3 regions of the Zoogloea sp. GW822-FHT05C07 genome follow, and region 2 is predicted to be linked to each of the others. Evidence: predicted binding sites of a transcription regulator. Region 2 holds the regulator's gene; each other region holds the start of a gene.

Region 1 (3,266 bases), 860 kb from region 2:
AGGCGGCCGTGGGCGAACACTTCCACTTCCATCGGCCGGCCGAGGCCGCCGCGCAGTTCGGCGATCTGCTGGCGCGACATCTCCGGCGGGGCGACCCAGCGGGTGGCACCGAGCTCGGCGAACATGCCGAGGGTGGCCGGGTTGAAGATGTTCAGCGTCGGGCCGGCGATCCAGTCCGTGACCGGCGCGTCGCTGTCGGTGAGCAGGCGCACCGCGCCCATGTCGTTGGCTTCGACGCGGAAGCGGCCGTTGGAGACGATACGGCGCAGGGTCTTGAGATCGGATTCGGATTCGACCAGCACCTGGCTGGACAGCACGACTTCCTTGCCGGCGGCGGCGAGGATGTCGGCCACTTCGAGCCAGTCGCTGAGGCGCAGTTCGTGGCGGCGGGAGCACACCGTCTCGCCGAGATAGACGATATCCACCGGCACGTCGGCCATGTCGGCGTAGAAGGCCAGCGTGGCCTGGCGGGGCCAGTAGTAGAGCAGGGGACCGAGGGCGAGTTTCATCGGTTTACTTCCAGGGGCGGTAGTAGGCGCCGAGGGTGTGGCTCTGGCCTTCGGACACCTTGTTGAGTTCGGCCATCCACGAAGCCTCGACGCGGAAGGGCGCGGTGTTGGCCTGCAGCCGGTCGATGGCGGCGCGCCATACCTTGGTGACTTGAGTTACGTAGGCGGGGCTGCGCTGGCGGCCCTCGATCTTGATCGCGCGCACGCCGACGCGGGCCAGCTCGGGCAGCAGTTCCAGCGTGTTGAGGCTGGTGGGCTCCTCGATGGCGTAGTAGGTCTCGCCGTTCACGTCGAAGCGGCCCTTGCACAGGGTCGGGTAGCCGGCCCGCTCGCCGTCGGCGAAGCGGTCGATGAGGATGCCGTTGAGGCGGGTTTCCATGCCCTTCGGGGTCTGCTCCCAGCGCACGTGCTTGCCCGGCGAGCAGGCGCCGTTGCAGTTGGGGGATTCGCCGGTGGCGTAGGCCGACAGCGCGCAGCGCCCCTCGACCATCACGCACAGCCCGCCGAAGCCGAACACCTCGATCTCGACCGGGGTGTTGGCGATCACGTGTTCGACCTGGGCGAGGGACAGCACGCGCGGCAGCACGGCCCGCGAAATACCGAAACGTTCGTAGTAGAAATTGATGGCGTCGTAGCTGGTGGCCGAGCCCTGCACCGACAGGTGCAGGCGCAGCTGCGGGTGGGTCTTGCGCGCGTAGGCCATCAGGCCGGGGTCGGCGAGGATCAGCGCGTCGATGCCGCAGTCGGCGGCGCGGTCGATGGCGCGGGTCCAACTGGACCAGTTGTCGGTCTGCGGGTAGGTGTTGAGGGCCAGCAGCACCTTGCGGCCGCGCTCGTGGGCGTAGCGCACGCCGTCGGCCATCGATTTGTCGTCGAAGTTGAGGCCGGTGAAGTTGCGGGCGTTGGTGGCGTCCTTGAAGCCGAGATAGACGCAGTCGGCGCCGTTGTCGATGGCGGTCTTGAGGGCGGGCAGGCTGCCGGCGGGGCAGACCAGTTCGATCGGATGCGGGGGAGTCATGGGTTCCGGGCGGCGAAAAATGACGCCGGCGGACTATAGGCGTGCCCTGCCGGGCGGGCCTTGACCGCGGTCAACGGGGCGCCGGGTCGCGACCGGGATTGGAGGTGCCGCTCGGCGAGTGTGTCGGGCGGTTTCGGGACATGGGCATTTTTTGAACACCGGTGCATACTTGTCGGCGGAGAAGATTATTGATTTGGCTTATGAGCCCGTCCATGCCCGTGTCGCGTCGTCACTTCCTCCTGTTGTTGATCGCCCGCGAGCCCATCGCCGAGAGCGGTCGCCCCGTATGACGTGCATGTCGAAGGACATGCGCCGATGAGCGGCGGCCGTTTCCTGTCCCTGCGCTGGCGTCTGCTCGGGCCCCTGCTGGCCCTGTGGGCGACGGGAATGGGCTTGCTGGTCAGCGTGCTGTACTCCGGCATCGTGGAGCGCTTCCAGACCCTCGTCGAGCAGCGCGCCGAGGCAGTCGTGTCGGCGGTCCATGCGGCGGCTGAGACTGCCCAGGATTCCGCCGACCTGCGCCGCCTCGTGTCCGCGCTGGGGGCTGCACCGGACGTGCAGCGCCTGGTGCTGGCGGCGGGTGAGCCGGGCCGCGTCATCGCTGCCAGTGACCCCGACTGGAACGATCAGGGGCTGTCGGCGCTGCCCGACCGGGCGCTGGCGGCCAGTCTCGGCAGTGTGCAGGCGTCCCGTCGCGGCGCGCGAGTGCTGGACTCCCGGCGTCGCAGCCTGGATGTACTGGAGCCGGTGCTGCTGCCCGGCGCCGGGGGCGGCAGTGGTCGCCTGGCCGACGGTGTGCTGTTCCTGCGCCTCGATGCGGACAGCCTGTGGCAGGCCGCCGAGGAAACGGCGCTACACCTGTCCGTCGGATTGGGGGCGGTGCTGAGCCTGGTGGCCGGCCTGGTCTATCTGCTGCTGTCCCGCTACGTGCTGCGTCCGGCCGAGGCCATCCGCGCGGTCCTCGGGCGCCGCCGGGCGCCCGGCGGCGCGGACGCCGAAGTCCGCGTGCCGGTGGTGCGTCGGGACGAGCTCGGGGAGCTGGCCGAGACCCTCGACGAAACCCTGTCCGCGCTGCGCGCCCGCAACCGCGACATCGAGCGCCTGCAGCGCCTGCACCACGCCCTGTCGGCGACCAACAAGGCTATCGTGCATGCCCGCGATGCGGAAGTGCTGTTGCCCCAGGTATGCCGCATCGCGGTGGAGTTCGGTGAGCTGGACCTGGCCTGGATCGGCTTCCCTGAGACCGAGGGCGGCGTCCTCAAGCCCGTGGCCATGCACGGCAACTGCCGTGACGGAGGCACGGATCTGGGCTGTCTGCCCACGCATCAGGTTCCGGCCGAGGCGCTGATCGTCAATGATCCGGCCCTGCCCGGCATGGCGGGGGTGTGCCCCGGCTGCCCGGGGCGGGACAAGGCGGCCGGCTCCTTCGCCCTGTTCCCGATCCGTGACAGCGGCGGGCCGGATGGGGTGCTGGTGCTGCGCAAAGCCGAGAAGCATTTTTTCGATGCGCAGACGGTGGCCCTGCTCGATGAGATGAGCACCGACATCGGCTTTGCGCTGCGCAATTACCGGCGCGACGAGACGCTGCGGCTGGCGGCGAAGGTCTTCGAGAACAATTCGGAAGGCATCGTCATCATCGATCCCGAACGGCGGGTGGTGATGACCAACCGCGCCTTCACCGCGCTCACCGGCATTGCCGGGCTGGATGTGCGCGGGCGGCCGCTGGTGCTGTTCGATCC
Region 2 (3,266 bases):
CGCCTCGGTCAGGCGGCGAATCGCCAGTTGCAGGATCTGCAGCTTGGTCTCGCCGGACGGCAGCTGCGCGTCAACGATGCGGCGCTGGGGCTTGAACAGCGTCGGCAGGTGCGCGTAGTTGTAGATCGACAGGCGATCCGGCGACAGCGCCAGAATCTGCTCAAGGGTGCGGTTGAAGCTGATGACGTTCTGCTTGGGCAGGCCGTAGATCAGGTCCACGCTGACCGACTTGAAGCCATGGGCCCGCGCCGCGTCGATTACCAGCTTGGTTTCTTCCTCGCTCTGGACGCGGTTGACCGCCTTCTGCACGTCCGGATTGAAATCCTGAATGCCGACGCTCATGCGGTTGAAGCCGAGCTCGGCCAGCAGCGCAACAGTGGCTTCGTCCACCTTGCGCGGGTCCACCTCGATGGAATACTCACCGTCCGGCACCAGCGTGAAGTGCTTGCGGACCATGCCCATCAGGCGGCGCAGTTCGTCGTGGGACAGGAAGGTCGGCGTGCCGCCGCCCAGGTGCAGTTGCAGTACTTCCCGCGACCCGTCGAGCTTGGCCGCCTGCATGTCCACTTCTTTTTCAAGATAATCCAGATACTTGGCGGAGCGACCGTGATCCTTGGTGATGATCTTGTTGCACGCGCAGTAGTAGCAGATCGTATTGCAGAAGGGGATGTGGAAGTATAATGAGAGCGGTTTGCCGATTCCGCCGACAGTGCGCCTCCCGAGCCAATGCTCCAGGGCATCGGAGTTGAACGCCTCGACGAAGCGGTCAGCGGTCGGGTACGACGTATACCTCGGGCCATTCACATCAAACTTGCGAATGAGCTCGGGATCGAATATCAGGTCTTTTTGTGTCGTGTTCATGGTGCACTTCTGTTGGTTGCGCTGAACAATCGCAGAATCGATCCAAAACAGTATTGACGTGGATCAAAGGGCTCCAAACGTTGGTAAAACCATCCAGTTCAGGTGATTGCGCGTGCAGATGAAATCGGTGATTCCGGTGACGGTCGTGGACATCAAGGTCGCGTGTTCCCAGTGCAACCTGCGGGAGTTGTGTCTTCCCTTCGGCCTCGACCCCAATGAGATCGACCAGCTCGACGAGCTCGTCGGCAGCCGCCGCAAGATCAAGCGGCAGCAGCACCTCTACCGCTCCGGCGACAACTTCGAGGCGATCTACGCGATCCGCGCCGGCTCCTTCAAGACCGACGTGATCCTCGAGGACGGCCGCGACCAGGTGACCGGCTTCCAGATGACCGGCGAAGTGCTGGGCCTCGACGGCATCAGCACCGAGCACCATTCGTGCAACGCCATCGCGCTGGAAGACAGCGAAGTCTGCGTGATCCCCTTCAACCGGCTCGAAGAGCTGTCACGGGAGGTGGAAAGCCTGCAGCACCAGTTCCACAAGATCATGAGCCGCGAGATCGTCCGCGACCACGGCGTAATGATGCTGCTCGGCTCGATGCGCGCTGAAGAGCGCCTGGCGGCCTTCCTGCTGAACATGTCCCAGCGCTTCACCGCGCGGGGCTTCTCGCCGTCCGAATTCCACCTGCGCATGACCCGCGATGAGATCGGCTCCTACCTGGGCCTCAAGCTCGAAACGGTGTCCCGCGCCTTCTCCCGCTTTCAGGAAGAAGGCCTGGTCGCCGTCCAGCAGAAGCACATCCGCATCCTCGACACACCGGGCCTGAAGCGCCTGCTCAACCACCACGCAGCCTGACCGCCGCCGGCCCTGGCCTTACAGCCAGGCCAGCCAGCCGAGCGGATTCTTGCTGACCGCCACCGACACTATCCACGACAGCGTCGCCAGCGCGCCCACATAGGCCGCGGCGCGCAGCCCACGCGGGCGCCTCGCCTTCAGCGCAACACTCCCCAGCCCGATATAGACGAGCAAGCCCAGCACCTTGGCGGTCAGCCAGGCATGCACGAAGGGATATTGGGCCGCCATCCAGGCCAGGCCGAGCGCACTGGCCAGCAGGCAGGAATCGACGATATGCGGCAGTACCCGCGTCAGGCGGGCCTGCAACAGCGGCGAACCGCTCAACGACCACCAGCCCCGCAATGCGAAGCCGCAACCACTGAGCACCACGCAGGTAATGTGGAAATGCTTGAGAGCCAGATACATGCCGCGCCTCCATCGTTCCGCGGCAAAGCCCCAGCTGCCGGCGGGCCCCGCGAAAGCGGGGCCGCAACACTTTAGCCGCGCAGCACGCCAACTTCCAGTGCGGCAAACCAGTTGATGAATCGCTGTACATCGGCGCCCTGGTAGATGGCCCCGTGCTGCGGCACCAGCATGTCGATCTCCAGGCGGGAAACGCGCTCGCACCAGTCGCGCTTGGCCCGGTCCGAGCCCATCCAGCGCTTGTGGAAACCTTCCGCATGACGGATATGGCGGGAGAAGTCCTGCACGTACAGCTCGTTATGGTCAGCCGGCAGCAGGGCCGCACCGACATCGCCCGAAAACAGGATTTTGGCCTTCGGGTCGTACAGGTGGAAATTGCCGGACGAATGCAGGTAGTGGGCCGGGATCGCCTGCAGCTCCAGGCCGTCGAGGCGGATTGTCATGCCCGAATCGGGGATCGGCACAAAGGTCGAATCCTGCCCGCCGAAATGGGGCAGGAAGCTCTGCCAGAGCCAGCTCGTGTAGCACTTCAGATCGGGCTTGAACTCCAGCCACAGGGCCAGCGAGGAAATGATGTCCGGATCCTGGTGAGACGCGAAGATGCCTGCCAGCCGCGTCGGATCGCACTCCGCCGAAAGCGCGGAGAAAACCGCCGGAAAGATCTCGATCCCACCCGGGTCGCACAACAGGGCTTCTTCCCCGTGGGCGACCACGTATTCGTTGGTATCGATGATGTAACCAGGCTTGGTCACATCCCGCGCGATCGCCAGCCAGCGGTGTTCCTCGTCCTGGTAGATGCAATGGGCCTGTTTCATGGGTTTCCTAATCCTTTACAAGGCGTTCCTTGCCGAGAACTTCGAGGGAGCGCTTGATCTGCGCAATCACCTCGGCAAAATCCGTCGATACCTGCATCAATGCCGCACTGAAGCTACCACCATAGGCCGCCTCGATCTTCGCCGAACGGGCCAGCACACCGCCCAATTCGACTAGCTGCTGGGTTTCCTCGACGGCCGCGCGCAAACGCAGATCGAGGGAGCGCAGGCGTACCTGCTGCTCGGCAAGCCGCGCAGCGCCACGCCGCCGGGCCTCCCGCGCGCCCGGCACGCCATCACCGCTGAGCTTCAGCGCCGCCGCCAGAATCGCCGCAATG
Region 3 (3,266 bases), 2.0 Mb from region 2:
GCGTAGCGGTCGAGGAAAGGCGACCAGACGAACTTCCAGGTGTAGGGAAACTGGATCAGCGCAAAGGCGCCGATGGCCTTCAGCGACAGCCCCTCGGTCTTCAGCCAGGCCGGGATGAGGTTGAGCAGCAGGTACAGCGGCAGCCCGGAAGAAAAGCCGGTCAGCACGCAAATCAGCATGCGGCGGTTGGCAAGGGCACGCCAGGGGGATTCGGTCATGGGAGGCACGGCTTGGAACGGACCGTGAATGATAACAATCGGTTACTTGCTTCCGTTGATGCGGCGCCGAAAAATGCACCCATGCAAGACAGAAGAACAACAGGAGGCAGCATGCATCAGGTCAGCGTCGTTTTGCGGACCGACCGGGAATACGAATTCACCGTGCACGCCGACGAGACGGCCGGGCTCACAGGCGAAGCCGCGCGGGCCTGGCTGATGGCGGAGTTCGAGGCGCTGGAATGTACGCCCAGCAACCCGATGGGCAAGGTGCTGATCCTCGACGTGATCCTCAACGTTGCCAAGTATGCCGGGGAGGCGCGCTTTGCCCAGGGGGGCGACTGGGCGCGGCGCTTCGCGGCCTGCGTCGGCATGGCCCTCGACCGGCCAGCCGTACGTGTAGACGTACCGGCCTTCGTGGTCGGCTGAAGCGCCCGCTCGAGCGTCCTAGTTGCCCGTCGCTACGACGGCTTCGGCGGCGGCACACACCTCGGCGCGATTGCGCCCATCCCGCTTGGCCTGGTAGAGATTGGCATCGGCGTTGCGGAACAGCAAGGCCAGGCGGCCTTCCGCGCGCTCCACGTAGGCCCCGCCCACCGACAGCGTCACGATGCCCCAGTCCGCATTGAGCGCATGGGGAATCGCTAGTTGGCGCACGGACTCGAGCAGCTGCTCGGCGACATGCAAGTAATCCGTCTCGGAGCACCGGGGCAGCAGCACCGCAAACTCTTCCCCACCGTAGCGGGCGACGAACGCATCCCGGCTCAGTTCACTGGCGATGGTGCGCTCGACGACGCCCGCCATCGCAGCAGCAATCGCCCGCAAGCAATCGTCACCGGCCTGGTGGCCGTAGTGGTCGTTGTAGCGCTTGAAGTTGTCCACGTCGATCAGCAGCAGGCCGAAGGGCGAGCCGCACAGCTGGGCCTCGTCCCACTGGTGGTCGAGGCGCAGATCCATGTAGCGGCGGTTGTAGATGCCGGTCAGGCCGTCCTGGTGAGCCAGGGCCTCCAGCTTGTGGTTGGCCTCAAAGAGCTGCTTGCGCAGGCCGGCAATGCGCGCCATGGCCTTCATCTTGGCCTGCAGCACCGCCTCGGGCACCGTCTTGGCGATGAAATCATCGCCGCCGGCCTCGATGGCCGTGACCAGGTTCTCCGGGGTATCGGAAGCGGTGAGGAAGATGATCGGCGTCCACGCCCAGTCCTGCTTGGCTTCCAGCGCACGGATCCGTTCGGCCGCCACGAAGCCGTTCATCACCGGCATTTCCACATCCATCAGCACCAGGTCCGGCGGACAGCAACAGAAACGCTCGACCCCCTGCTCGCCGTTCTCGGCCTGCGTCACCTCGTGACCAAGAAGGGTCAGGCGGGCAGCCATCACGGCAGACACCGCGCGCGAATCATCCACCAGCAGAATCCGCATCGTGCACTCTCTCGATTTCTTTATATCGAAAGTAATAGTAGCGCAGTCCACGGGAGAAGTCGGCCTTCCTGCACAGCAGGTAACAAGCTGACCCGGAACTTGGGACAGATCAAGGTTTTGCGCCCCGGGCAGGACGACACTGCCGGCATGGACATCGCCCCCGAAACCTCCCCCGCCACCCCGGCCGCCGCACCGCCGGGGGACTTGGCGATCTGGTTCTTCATCCTCGCCGAGCTGCTCGCCTTCGGCGTGTTCTTCGCCGCCTACGCCTTCGGCCGCGCGCACAACGTCGAGCTGTTCAACGAGATGCAGAAGACGCTGAACCGCGAAGCCGGGGCCGTCAACACCGTGCTGCTGATCACCGCCAGCTGGTGCGTGGCGCGCGCCGTCGAGGCGGTCGGACGCAGCCGTTCGGCCACCGGCGCACGCTGGCTGCTCGCCGGCATCGCGTGCGGTGGCGGCTTCCTGGTGGTAAAGGGTTTCGAATACGCCGACAAGTTCAGCGCCGGCATCAACTTGTCCACCAACACCTTCTACATGTTCTACCTGTCGCTGACCTTCTTCCACTTCATGCACGTGATCCTCGGCCTGGTGATCCTCGTCGCGCTGTGGGTGAAGACCCGCCAGGGCGCCTACGGCCCGGCCGACATGAACGGCATCGAGAGCGGCGCGGCCTACTGGCACATGGTGGACCTGGTGTGGATCGTCCTCTTCCCCCTCGTCTATGTGATGCGATGAACACCCGTCACCTCAACTCCGTCTGGGTCGTGCTGATGCTCGCCACGCTGGGCACGCTGGGTATCGGCGAGTTCGGCGCCCGCCTCGGGCTCGCCGGCCCGCTGGCGATGGCCGCGCTGCTGGCCATCTGCTTCGTCAAGGGCCGCCTCGTGGTGCTCGACTTCATGGGCCTGCGCGGGGTCAAATTCTTCTGGCGCAGCCTGCTGCTCGGCTGGCTGCTGCTCGTTTCGGCGCTGATCGCCATCGCCTACTGGATCGCCCTCAAATGAACGCACCGCTGCCCACCGAAATCCCCTTCTACGAAGCCGCCGGCAACGAGATCACGGTCTTCGAGCAGGCCTGGAAGAATCGCCTGCCGCTGCTCATCAAGGGCCCCACCGGCGTCGGCAAGACCCGATTCGTGGCCCACATGGCGGCCCTCCTGGGCCTGCCGCTGTACACCGTGGCCTGCCACGACGACCTCACCGCCGCCGATCTGGTCGGCCGCCACCTGCTCGGCGACGGCCAAACGGTGTGGTGCGACGGCCCGCTGACCCGCGCGGTGCGCGAAGGCGGCATCTGCTACCTGGACGAAGTGGTGGAAGCCCGCCGCGACACCACGGTGGTGATCCACCCGCTGGCCGACGACCGCCGCACGCTGCCCATCGAGCGCACCGGCGAAGTGCTGCACGCGCCGGAGCGCTTCATGCTGGTGATGTCCTACAACCCGGGCTACCAGAATTTCCTCAAGGGCCTCAAGCCGTCCACGCGCCAGCGCTTCGTCAGCCTGCGCTTCGACTTCCCGGCGGCCAGCCGCGAGGAGACCATCCTCGTCGGCGAGACCGCCTGCGATCCGCTACTGGCCCGCCAGCTCGTCTCCATCGCCCAGCGCCTGCGCAGCCTGAAGGACGTGGA

The links. Region 2 encodes FNR, which switches genes on or off when oxygen is low (the NO sensors DNR and NnrR bind a similar motif). Its sites were predicted from a motif close to TTGANCTAGNTCAA; they were not measured.
Region 1: ubiU (ubiquinone anaerobic biosynthesis protein UbiU) is a predicted target of FNR. The motif match lies at 1,588-1,601, and genes of this name have one in related genera.
Region 3: AC3QL2_RS08200 (cytochrome c oxidase subunit 3 family protein) is a predicted target of FNR. The motif match lies at 1,734-1,747, and genes of this name have one in related genera.

Annotation. Positions count from the first base shown of each region.
Region 1 covers NZ_CM179510.1:2,896,200-2,899,465, forward strand. The annotation lists gene AC3QL2_RS13590 (U32 family peptidase) at 1-509, opposite strand, end outside; gene ubiU (ubiquinone anaerobic biosynthesis protein UbiU) at 514-1,527, opposite strand; gene AC3QL2_RS13600 (EAL domain-containing protein) at 1,843-3,266, shown strand, end outside.
Region 2 covers NZ_CM179510.1:3,754,188-3,757,453, reverse strand. The annotation lists gene hemN (oxygen-independent coproporphyrinogen III oxidase) at 1-861, opposite strand, end outside; gene fnr (fumarate/nitrate reduction transcriptional regulator Fnr) at 980-1,714, shown strand; gene AC3QL2_RS17405 (SirB2 family protein) at 1,733-2,119, opposite strand; gene AC3QL2_RS17400 (oxygen-binding di-iron domain-containing protein) at 2,191-2,931, opposite strand; gene AC3QL2_RS17395 (methyl-accepting chemotaxis protein) at 2,939-3,266, opposite strand, start outside.
Region 3 covers NZ_CM179510.1:1,718,447-1,721,712, forward strand. The annotation lists gene AC3QL2_RS08185 (AmpG family muropeptide MFS transporter) at 1-218, opposite strand, end outside; gene AC3QL2_RS08190 (hypothetical protein) at 330-644, shown strand; gene AC3QL2_RS08195 (diguanylate cyclase domain-containing protein) at 663-1,634, opposite strand; gene AC3QL2_RS08200 (cytochrome c oxidase subunit 3 family protein) at 1,782-2,372, shown strand; gene AC3QL2_RS08205 (cytochrome C oxidase subunit IV family protein) at 2,369-2,641, shown strand; gene AC3QL2_RS08210 (CbbQ/NirQ/NorQ/GpvN family protein) at 2,638-3,266, shown strand, end outside.